DNA from 2 places in the Hafnia sp. CBA7124 genome. Region 2 is predicted to be linked to the other one. Evidence: predicted binding sites of a transcription regulator. Region 2 holds the regulator's gene; the other holds the start of a gene.

Region 1 (4,405 bases), 690 kb from region 2:
ACGCAGGTAATCAGTGAATTGAGAATTTGCCCGGAATCAGGCTGTTTACGTGCGGTTTGCGCATCGGTCATGGATTGGTCGGCCATATTGCGGGCTCCTGCACTGTTTTGGTGCAAATAAGATAAATGCACTTTAGCATGCTTTCAAAACCGTGGGATTTGGCGAATAAAAAATTTCTCCGCGGGTGCCCATCAGTTAGGTGCTCAAAAAAAGTGGAGAAAAAAACCCATCCGAAGATGGGTATAAAGTTTCCACGGCAACAAAAAATCGACGAACCAATTTGAATCTTTTTGCGGCACGCCATAAGACGTGCCAAGCACATGAGCGTGTTTTAGACGCCGGTTTTAGACGCTGTAGTACAGTTCAAACTCAACAGGATGCGGCGTCATGCGAACACGTTCCATCTCTTCCTGACGCAGTTTGATGTAAGCATCGATCGCGTCATTGGTGAACACGCCACCGCGGGTCAAGAATTCACGGTCAGCATCCAGACAGGCCAGCGCTTCGTCCAGAGAGCCCGCAACGGTTGGGATCTCTTTCGCTTCTTCTGGAGGCAGATCGTACAGGTTTTTATCCATCGCATCGCCAGGATGGATTTTGTTCACAATACCGTCCAAGCCTGCCATCAGCAGTGCCGCGAAGCACAGGTATGGGTTAGCCGCTGGATCTGGGAAGCGAACTTCAATACGGCGTCCTTTCGGGCTGGCGATCACTGGAATACGGATAGAGGCAGAACGGTTACGGGCAGAGTAAGCCAGCATAACTGGTGCTTCGTAGCCTGGAACCAAACGCTTGTAGGAGTTGGTGGTTGGGTTTGCCAGCGCGTTGATCGCTTTAGCATGTTTGATTACGCCGCCAATGTAGTACAGCGCCATTTCAGACAGGCCTGCGTATTTGTCGCCTGCGAACAGGTTAGTTCCGTTCTTAGACAGGGACATATGGCAGTGCATACCAGAACCGTTATCGCCAAACATTGGTTTTGGCATGAAGGTCGCGGTTTTGCCGAATGCGTGAGCCACGTTGTGAACCACGTATTTGTAAATCTGAATTTCGTCAGCTTTTTTGGTCATGGTATTGAAGCGGGTTGCCACTTCGTTCTGACCGGCGGTTGCAACTTCATGGTGATGAGCTTCAACCACTAAACCCATGTCTTCCATGGTCAGACACATGGTCGAGCGGATGTCCTGTGAAGAATCGACAGGAGGAACTGGGAAATAGCCGCCTTTCACCGCTGGACGATGGCCTTTGTTACCGCCTTCGTATTTGGTGCTGGAGTTCCATGCGCCTTCGATATCGTCAATGGCAACGTGGGAGCCACGAATGCTGCTGCCGAAACGAATGTCATCGAACAGGAAGAATTCTGGTTCAGGCCCAAACAGAACGGTGTCTGCGATGCCTGAAGAGCGCAGGTAATCTTCTGCACGCTTAGAGATGGAGCGTGGGTCGCGGTCATAGCCCTGCATGGTGCCTGGCTCAAGAATGTCGCAACGGATAATCAGAGTCGGTTCTTCAAAGAACGGATCCAGAACCGCAGTGCTTGCATCTGGCATCAGCACCATGTCGGATTCGTTGATACCTTTCCAGCCGCCGATAGAGGAGCCGTCAAACATTTTACCTTCTTCAAAGAAGTCGGCATTGACTTGATGAGCAGGGATCGTAACGTGCTGTTCTTTACCTTTCGTATCAGTAAAACGCAGGTCTACGAATTTGACTTCATGCTCATTCAGCATTGTTAATACGTGTTCAGCGGACATACTCTACTCCCGGTTGCCTAAGGTCGTCGTGGAACGAATCTGTATATATAAATGGTTTTTTCACCATAAATTTATACAAGCTAAAACCATGCCAACTTTACAAATCGCTCGGAAAGCGCATAATTGGCGTATCTGGTGATAGGAGACTATGCACCAGAATCGAATTCCGCACCAGAATGGTGCAGTGTAAGATTTCATATGCACCATTCCAGTGCAAATTGTTCATTCCCGCGCCGTTTGGCATCGTGAATAGGATCACAAACTCACCTTTTTACGGTTGTTTATAAGAGATGCTTGTGATCTTGTTTAGTCCCTCGCTTATTACGTGTACAATAGCGCGCTATTTCTAATGCCTGAGGCAAAGCTGTGATCGAAAATCTGCGTAACATCGCCATTATTGCGCACGTTGACCATGGGAAAACTACCCTGGTTGACAAGTTGCTACAACAATCCGGCACGTTCGGTGAACGTGAAGAAGCAACTGAACGCGTAATGGACTCCAACGATTTGGAGAAAGAGCGTGGGATTACCATCCTCGCGAAAAACACCGCCATTAATTGGAAAGACTACCGTATCAACATCGTGGATACCCCGGGGCATGCTGACTTCGGTGGCGAAGTTGAACGTGTAATGTCTATGGTTGACTCGGTACTGCTGGTTGTTGACGCAATGGATGGCCCTATGCCGCAGACCCGTTTCGTGACCAAAAAAGCATTTGCTAACGGTCTGAAACCAATTGTGGTTATCAACAAAGTTGACCGTCCGGGCGCACGTCCTGACTGGGTTGTCGATCAGGTCTTCGACCTGTTCGTTAACTTGGACGCAACCGACGAGCAGCTGGACTTCCCAATCGTTTACGCATCTGCGTTGAACGGTATCGCGGGTCTGGACCATAACGATATGGCCGACGACATGACTCCGCTGTATCAAGCGATTGTTGACCATGTATCTCCGCCACAAGTTGAAGCTGATGCACCTTTCCAGATGCAAATTTCTCAGCTGGACTACAACAACTACGTTGGCGTTATCGGTATCGGCCGTATCAAACGCGGTAAAATCAAACCTAACCAACAGGTTACTTTGATCGATAGCGAAGGCAAAACTCGTAACGGTAAAGTCGGTAAAGTTCTGACCCACATGGGTCTGGAGCGTATCGAAGCTGACGTTGCTGAAGCTGGCGACATCATCGCAATCACCGGTCTGGGTGAACTGAACATTTCCGACACCATTTGTGAAGTGGGTAATGTTGAAGCTCTGCCTGCGCTGAGCGTTGATGAACCAACTGTAACCATGTACTTCTGCGTAAACACCTCTCCGTTCTGCGGTAAAGAAGGTAAATACGTGACCTCCCGTCAGATCTTGGAGCGTCTGCAGAAAGAACTGGTACACAACGTTGCTCTGCGCGTTGAAGAAACTGAAGATGCTGACGCATTCCGCGTTTCAGGCCGTGGTGAACTTCACCTGTCGGTTCTGATCGAAAACATGCGTCGTGAAGGTTTCGAGCTGGCAGTATCTCGTCCTAAGGTTATCAACCGTAAGATTGATGGCCGTATGCAAGAACCGTTTGAAAACGTAACTCTGGATATCGAAGAGCAGCACCAGGGTTCAGTCATGCAAGCCATGGGTGAACGCAAGGGCGACGTTAAAAACATGGTTCCAGATGGCAAGGGTCGTATCCGTTTGGATTACATCATCCCTGCGCGTGGCCTGATCGGCTTCCGTACTGAATTCATGACTATGACTTCTGGTACTGGTCTGCTGTACTCCACCTTCAGCCATTACGACGATGTACGTCCAGGCGAAATCGGCCAGCGTCAGAACGGCGTGCTGATCTCTAACGGTCAGGGTAAAGCGGTTGCGTTTGCTCTGTTCGGTCTGCAGGATCGCGGTAAGCTGTTCTTGGGTCACGGTGCAGAAGTTTATGAAGGCCAGATCATCGGTATTCATACTCGTTCTAACGACCTGACCGTTAACTGCTTGACCGGTAAAAAACTGACCAACATGCGTGCGTCTGGTACTGATGAAGCAACGACTCTGGTTCCTGCGATTAAAATGTCTCTGGAACAGGCTCTGGAATTCATCGATGACGACGAATTGGTAGAAGTGACTCCGGTTTCTGTACGTATCCGTAAACGTCACCTGACTGAAAACGACCGTCGCCGCGCAGCTCGTGGCCCTAAAGAAGACTAATCTTCTTTAACGATTGTTTAAGTCTGATATGAGGGCACCTTTGGGTGCCCTTTTTTTATACCTAAAAATCAGATCCAGTTTTCATCATCTAGCGTTTCAGCTGTTTTTGCTGTCGCTGAGTTTTTTACCGGCGTTGTGGTTTGACCTTTAATTTGAAAGACGGCGACGGCCTGCGTTAGGGTTCCTGACAGATCCTCAACGTTCGCAGCTGTGGTTGCGACCTGCTCGACCAAGGCCGCATTTTGTTGAGTCACCTGATCCATCTGGGTGATGGCTACGCGTATTTGTTCGACACCGCGGCTTTGTTCTTCAGAGGCGTAAGAGATGCTGTCCATCATCGTGCTTGCCTTCGAGATAGCGCTGGTCATTTCCGCGATTGTTGACCCCGTTTTATCTGCCAGTTCCGCACCTTCTTGAATTTGGTAAGCAGATTCAGAAATGAGGCTGTTAATTTCTTTGGC
Region 2 (4,405 bases):
TCAGGACATTCAACCGACCTGGTCTATTCGCGCTGATAAAGCAAAACTTACCGATGACCGTATGCTTTATTTATACGGCAACGTTGAAGTAAACAGTTTGACGACGACCTCGCAATTGGAAAGGATTACCACCGATAATGCGCAGGTAAATCTAGTGACTCAGGACGTCAGCTCTGATGATGAAGTCACTCTTTATGGGTCAAACTTCACCTCCCATGGTCTGAAGATGCGCGGGAACATGCGGGAAAAATCCGCAAGGCTGATTGACAAGGTAAAAACCTATTATGAAATTCAAAACAAACAACAAAATCCTTAGCCTTATCATTGCCGGTTCATTGATCGCAGCCAGCGCCCCTGTGCTGGCGCTGACCGGGGATACCGAGCAACCGATTCATATTGACTCGGCTCAGCAGTCTTTGGATATGCAAGGCAACACCGTGACGTTTACCGGTGATGTGGTCGTGACCCAAGGCACTATCAAAATCAACGCCGATAAAGTTGTGGTGATCCGTCCTAACGGTGCTCAAGGCAAAGAAGTCGTTGAAGGTTACGGTAATCCCGTCACTTTCTATCAGATGCAAGACAACGGCAAACCGGTTAGCGGTCATGGACAGAAACTGCGTTATGAACTGGATAAAGACTTTGTCATCCTGACCGGCGACGCTTTCCTGAAACAGGTTGATAGCAGCATCAAAGGCGACAAAATCACCTATCTGGTCAAACAGCAGCAGATGGAAGCCTTTAGCGATAAAGGCAAGCGCGTAACCACGGTACTGATCCCATCCCAGTTGCAGGATAAGGGCGGCAAAGCGGCTCCGGCGGCAGCGCCAGCTAAATCACAACCGCAGAGCAAGCCTGCCGCACCGCAGGGTAAATCTCCGTTTAGTCAGTCCTCACAGACCAAGAGTAACTAATTCGTTATGGCAACTTTAATTGCTGAAAATCTGGCCAAGGCCTACAAAGGCCGCCGTGTGGTTGAAAACGTTAGCCTCACCGTTAACTCAGGCGAAATCGTAGGGCTGCTAGGGCCTAACGGCGCGGGTAAAACTACCACCTTTTATATGGTTGTTGGTATTGTGCCACGTGATGCGGGTCGCATTGAGATTGACGATGAAGACATCAGCCTGCTGCCGTTGCACGCACGTGCTCGTCGTGGGATCGGCTACCTGCCGCAAGAAGCCTCTATCTTTCGCCGCCTGAGTGTGTATAACAACCTTATGGCCGTGTTAGAGATTCGCGAAGATTTAACCAAAGAGCAGCGTGCCGATCGTGCCGATGAGCTTATGGAAGAGTTCCACATCGCTCATCTGCGTGACAATCTCGGACAATCGCTGTCTGGTGGTGAACGCCGTCGCGTTGAAATTGCACGTGCATTAGCCGCAAATCCTAAGTTCATCCTGTTAGATGAACCTTTTGCGGGCGTTGACCCAATCTCTGTTATTGATATTAAAAAAATTATCGAACACCTGCGCGACCGCGGTTTGGGCGTATTGATTACTGACCATAACGTGCGTGAAACGCTAGACGTTTGTGAACGTGCTTATATCGTGAACCAGGGCAACCTAATTGCTCATGGTACGCCATCTGAAATCTTGGCCGATGAGCAGGTTAAACGCGTCTATCTGGGTGAAGAATTCCGTCTGTAACGACGGCTATCTTGCGTCATATTTACCCTGTGCCATCTCGTGCAGGGTATACCGCACGGTGGTCTTCATGCGGCCGGACTCTTTTTAGTTTAGCAGGCACTCTGCTTACACCAATGGAAATGAGCTCGCGATTATGAAGCAAGGTTTGCAACTCAGGCTGAGTCAGCAGTTAGCGATGACTCCACAGCTGCAGCAGGCAATTCGCCTGTTGCAATTATCAACGCTAGAGCTTCAGCAAGAGATTCAACAAGCATTAGAAAGCAACCCGCTGCTTGAACAAGATGACACTCACGATGAAATCGAAACTTCAACGGAAGAAGTCAACGAAGAGCTGGATACCCGCGAACAGCTAGAGCAGCCGGATATGCCGGAAGAACTTCCTCTCGATGCCACATGGGACGAAATCTATACGGCTGGCACCCCATCAGGTACAGGAACCGACTACAGCGACGACGAGCTACCGATCTATCAGGGTGAGACCACCCAGACCCTGCAAGACTATCTGATGTGGCAAGTTGAACTCACCCCATTTAGTGATACCGATCTGGCTATTGCCACCGCCATCGTGGATGCCGTGGATGATACCGGCTACCTCACCTCCTCTCTCGACGATATTTTAGAGAGCATGGGCGATGAACACGTCATGATGGATGAAGTCGAAGCAGTACTTAAACGCGTACAGCGTTTCGACCCCGTCGGCGTTGCCGCCCGCGATCTGCGTGATTGCCTGCTGGTTCAGCTCTCACAGTTTACCGATGGAACGCCTTTCCTTATCGAAGCACGCCTCATTGTTGATAAGCATTTAGATCTCTTAGCGAATCACGATTTCCGTAATCTGATGCGTTCGACTAAGCTAAAAGAAGATGTCCTCAAAGCGGCGATGCAGCTGATCCAAACGCTCGATCCGCGCCCAGGGCTTTCTATCAATACCGGCGAATCCGACTACGTTATCCCAGACGTTTTGGTACACAAACATCAAGGACGCTGGGCAGTTGAATTAAATCAGGACAGCGTTCCACGCCTTAAAATTAATCAGCACTACGTCTCGCTCGGCGCACAAACCCGAAGCGATAGCGATACCCAGTTCATCCGCAGTAACCTGCAGGAAGCGAAGTGGCTGATTAAAAGCCTGGAAAGCCGTAATGAAACTCTACTGAAAGTGTCACGCTGTATAGTAGAACAGCAGCAGGCATTTTTTGATAATGGCGCTGAGTTCATGAAACCGATGGTGCTGGCCGATATCGCCCAGCAGGTCGAAATGCATGAATCCACCATCTCGCGTGTAACAACGCAGAAGTTTCTGCACAGCCCGCGAGGCATATTTGAACTGAAATATTTCTTCTCGAGTCACGTCAGCACCGAAGACGGCGGCGAAGCCTCCTCAACGGCAATCCGTGCTCTCGTGAAGAAACTCGTTGCGGCGGAGAATCCTGCCAAACCGTTAAGCGACAGCAAGCTAGCGACCTTGCTTGCCGATCAGGGTATTATGGTTGCCAGACGTACCGTTGCTAAATACCGAGAGTCTTTGTCCATCCCACCGTCAAACCAACGCAAACAATTGGTTTGACCATAACAGAGAAGGAAGACACTATGCAGCTCAACATTACCGGACATCATGTCGAAATTACCGAGGCTTTGCGCGAATTCGTCACCACTAAATTTGGCAAGCTAGAGCAATATTTTGACCGAATAAATCAGGTTTATGTGGTACTGAGCGTGGAGAAAATCCAGCACATTGCGGAAGCAACGGTACATATTAACGGCGGTGAGCTGCATGCTACCTCGGAGCAGCTAGATATGTATGCTGCGATTGATACTCTGGTTGATAAACTGGCGCGCCAGCTCAATAAACATAAAGACAAATTGAAACAACACTAGCGTTTAAATTGTTTAAACGCCTGCTGACTTCATCGGCCTGTTTCCTCCATGAAACGGGCCGATAAGCCATCATGGGGAGCATGAAAAATCAGCCCTTTGGTCTGATTTAAATGAAGAAGATGAGATGAGTAACGATTTAACTATGCCATTAACCTCCGTACTGAGTCCGGAGTGCACGCGCAATGCAGTTCACTGTTCCAGTAAGAAACGTGCTCTGGAAATCATCAGCGAACTCGCAGCTGCACAGCTGAACCTGCCACCACAGATCGTCTTTGATGCGATCCTAACGCGTGAGCGTATGGGGAGCACCGGCATTGGCAACGGCATTGCGATTCCTCACGGCAAGCTTGAGGAAGACACCCTGCGAGCCATTGCGGTTTTCATTCATCTAGAACAGCCGATAAGCTTTGACGCTATCGATAATCAGCCCGTCGACCTATTGTTTGCCTTGCTGGTTCCCGCTGACCAATGCAAAACCCACTTACAAACACTCGCTATTATGGCGCAGAAATTGGCCGATAAAGGTGTATGCCGCCAATTACGCAGCGCGCAAAGCGATGATGAGCTGTACAAAATCATTACAGAATAAAGCGTTAGCACGCTGTCAAAACAGTGGCAGTAAGTGCTGCGTCACGTTACATTGGATATAACAATGAGTGATAGACCTCCTTTTGGAGGTCAAATTTCCACAGACAGTCAAAAGGCTGTCCGAAATTAAGGGGAGTTGTGACATGGTGCTGATGATTGTCAGCGGCCGTTCCGGTTCAGGGAAATCCGTTGCGTTACGTGCGCTTGAAGACATGGGATTTTATTGTGTAGACAATCTTCCCGTTGAGCTCTTGCCGAATTTAGCTCGCTCTCTGGCCGATCGCGGAACCTCC

The links. The regulator sigma-54, encoded in region 2, starts transcription at its own class of promoters, with help from an activator protein. The targets are predictions, from matches to a motif close to GTTGGCACANNTTTCGCTNT.
Region 1: glnA (glutamate--ammonia ligase) is a predicted target of sigma-54. The motif match lies at 1,831-1,850, and genes of this name have one in related genera.

Annotation. Positions count from the first base shown of each region.
Region 1 is NZ_AP017469.1:4,496,987-4,501,391, reverse strand. It holds gene glnL (nitrogen regulation protein NR(II)) at 1-71, opposite strand, end outside; gene glnA (glutamate--ammonia ligase) at 345-1,754, opposite strand; gene typA (ribosome-dependent GTPase TypA) at 2,121-3,944, shown strand; gene CPY98_RS20410 (methyl-accepting chemotaxis protein) at 4,013-4,405, opposite strand, start outside.
Region 2 is NZ_AP017469.1:3,811,629-3,816,033, forward strand. It holds gene lptC (LPS export ABC transporter periplasmic protein LptC) at 1-316, shown strand, start outside; gene lptA (lipopolysaccharide ABC transporter substrate-binding protein LptA) at 285-914, shown strand; gene lptB (LPS export ABC transporter ATP-binding protein) at 921-1,646, shown strand; gene rpoN (RNA polymerase factor sigma-54) at 1,780-3,213, shown strand; gene hpf (ribosome hibernation promoting factor) at 3,237-3,524, shown strand; gene ptsN (PTS IIA-like nitrogen regulatory protein PtsN) at 3,649-4,113, shown strand; gene rapZ (RNase adapter RapZ) at 4,256-4,405, shown strand, end outside.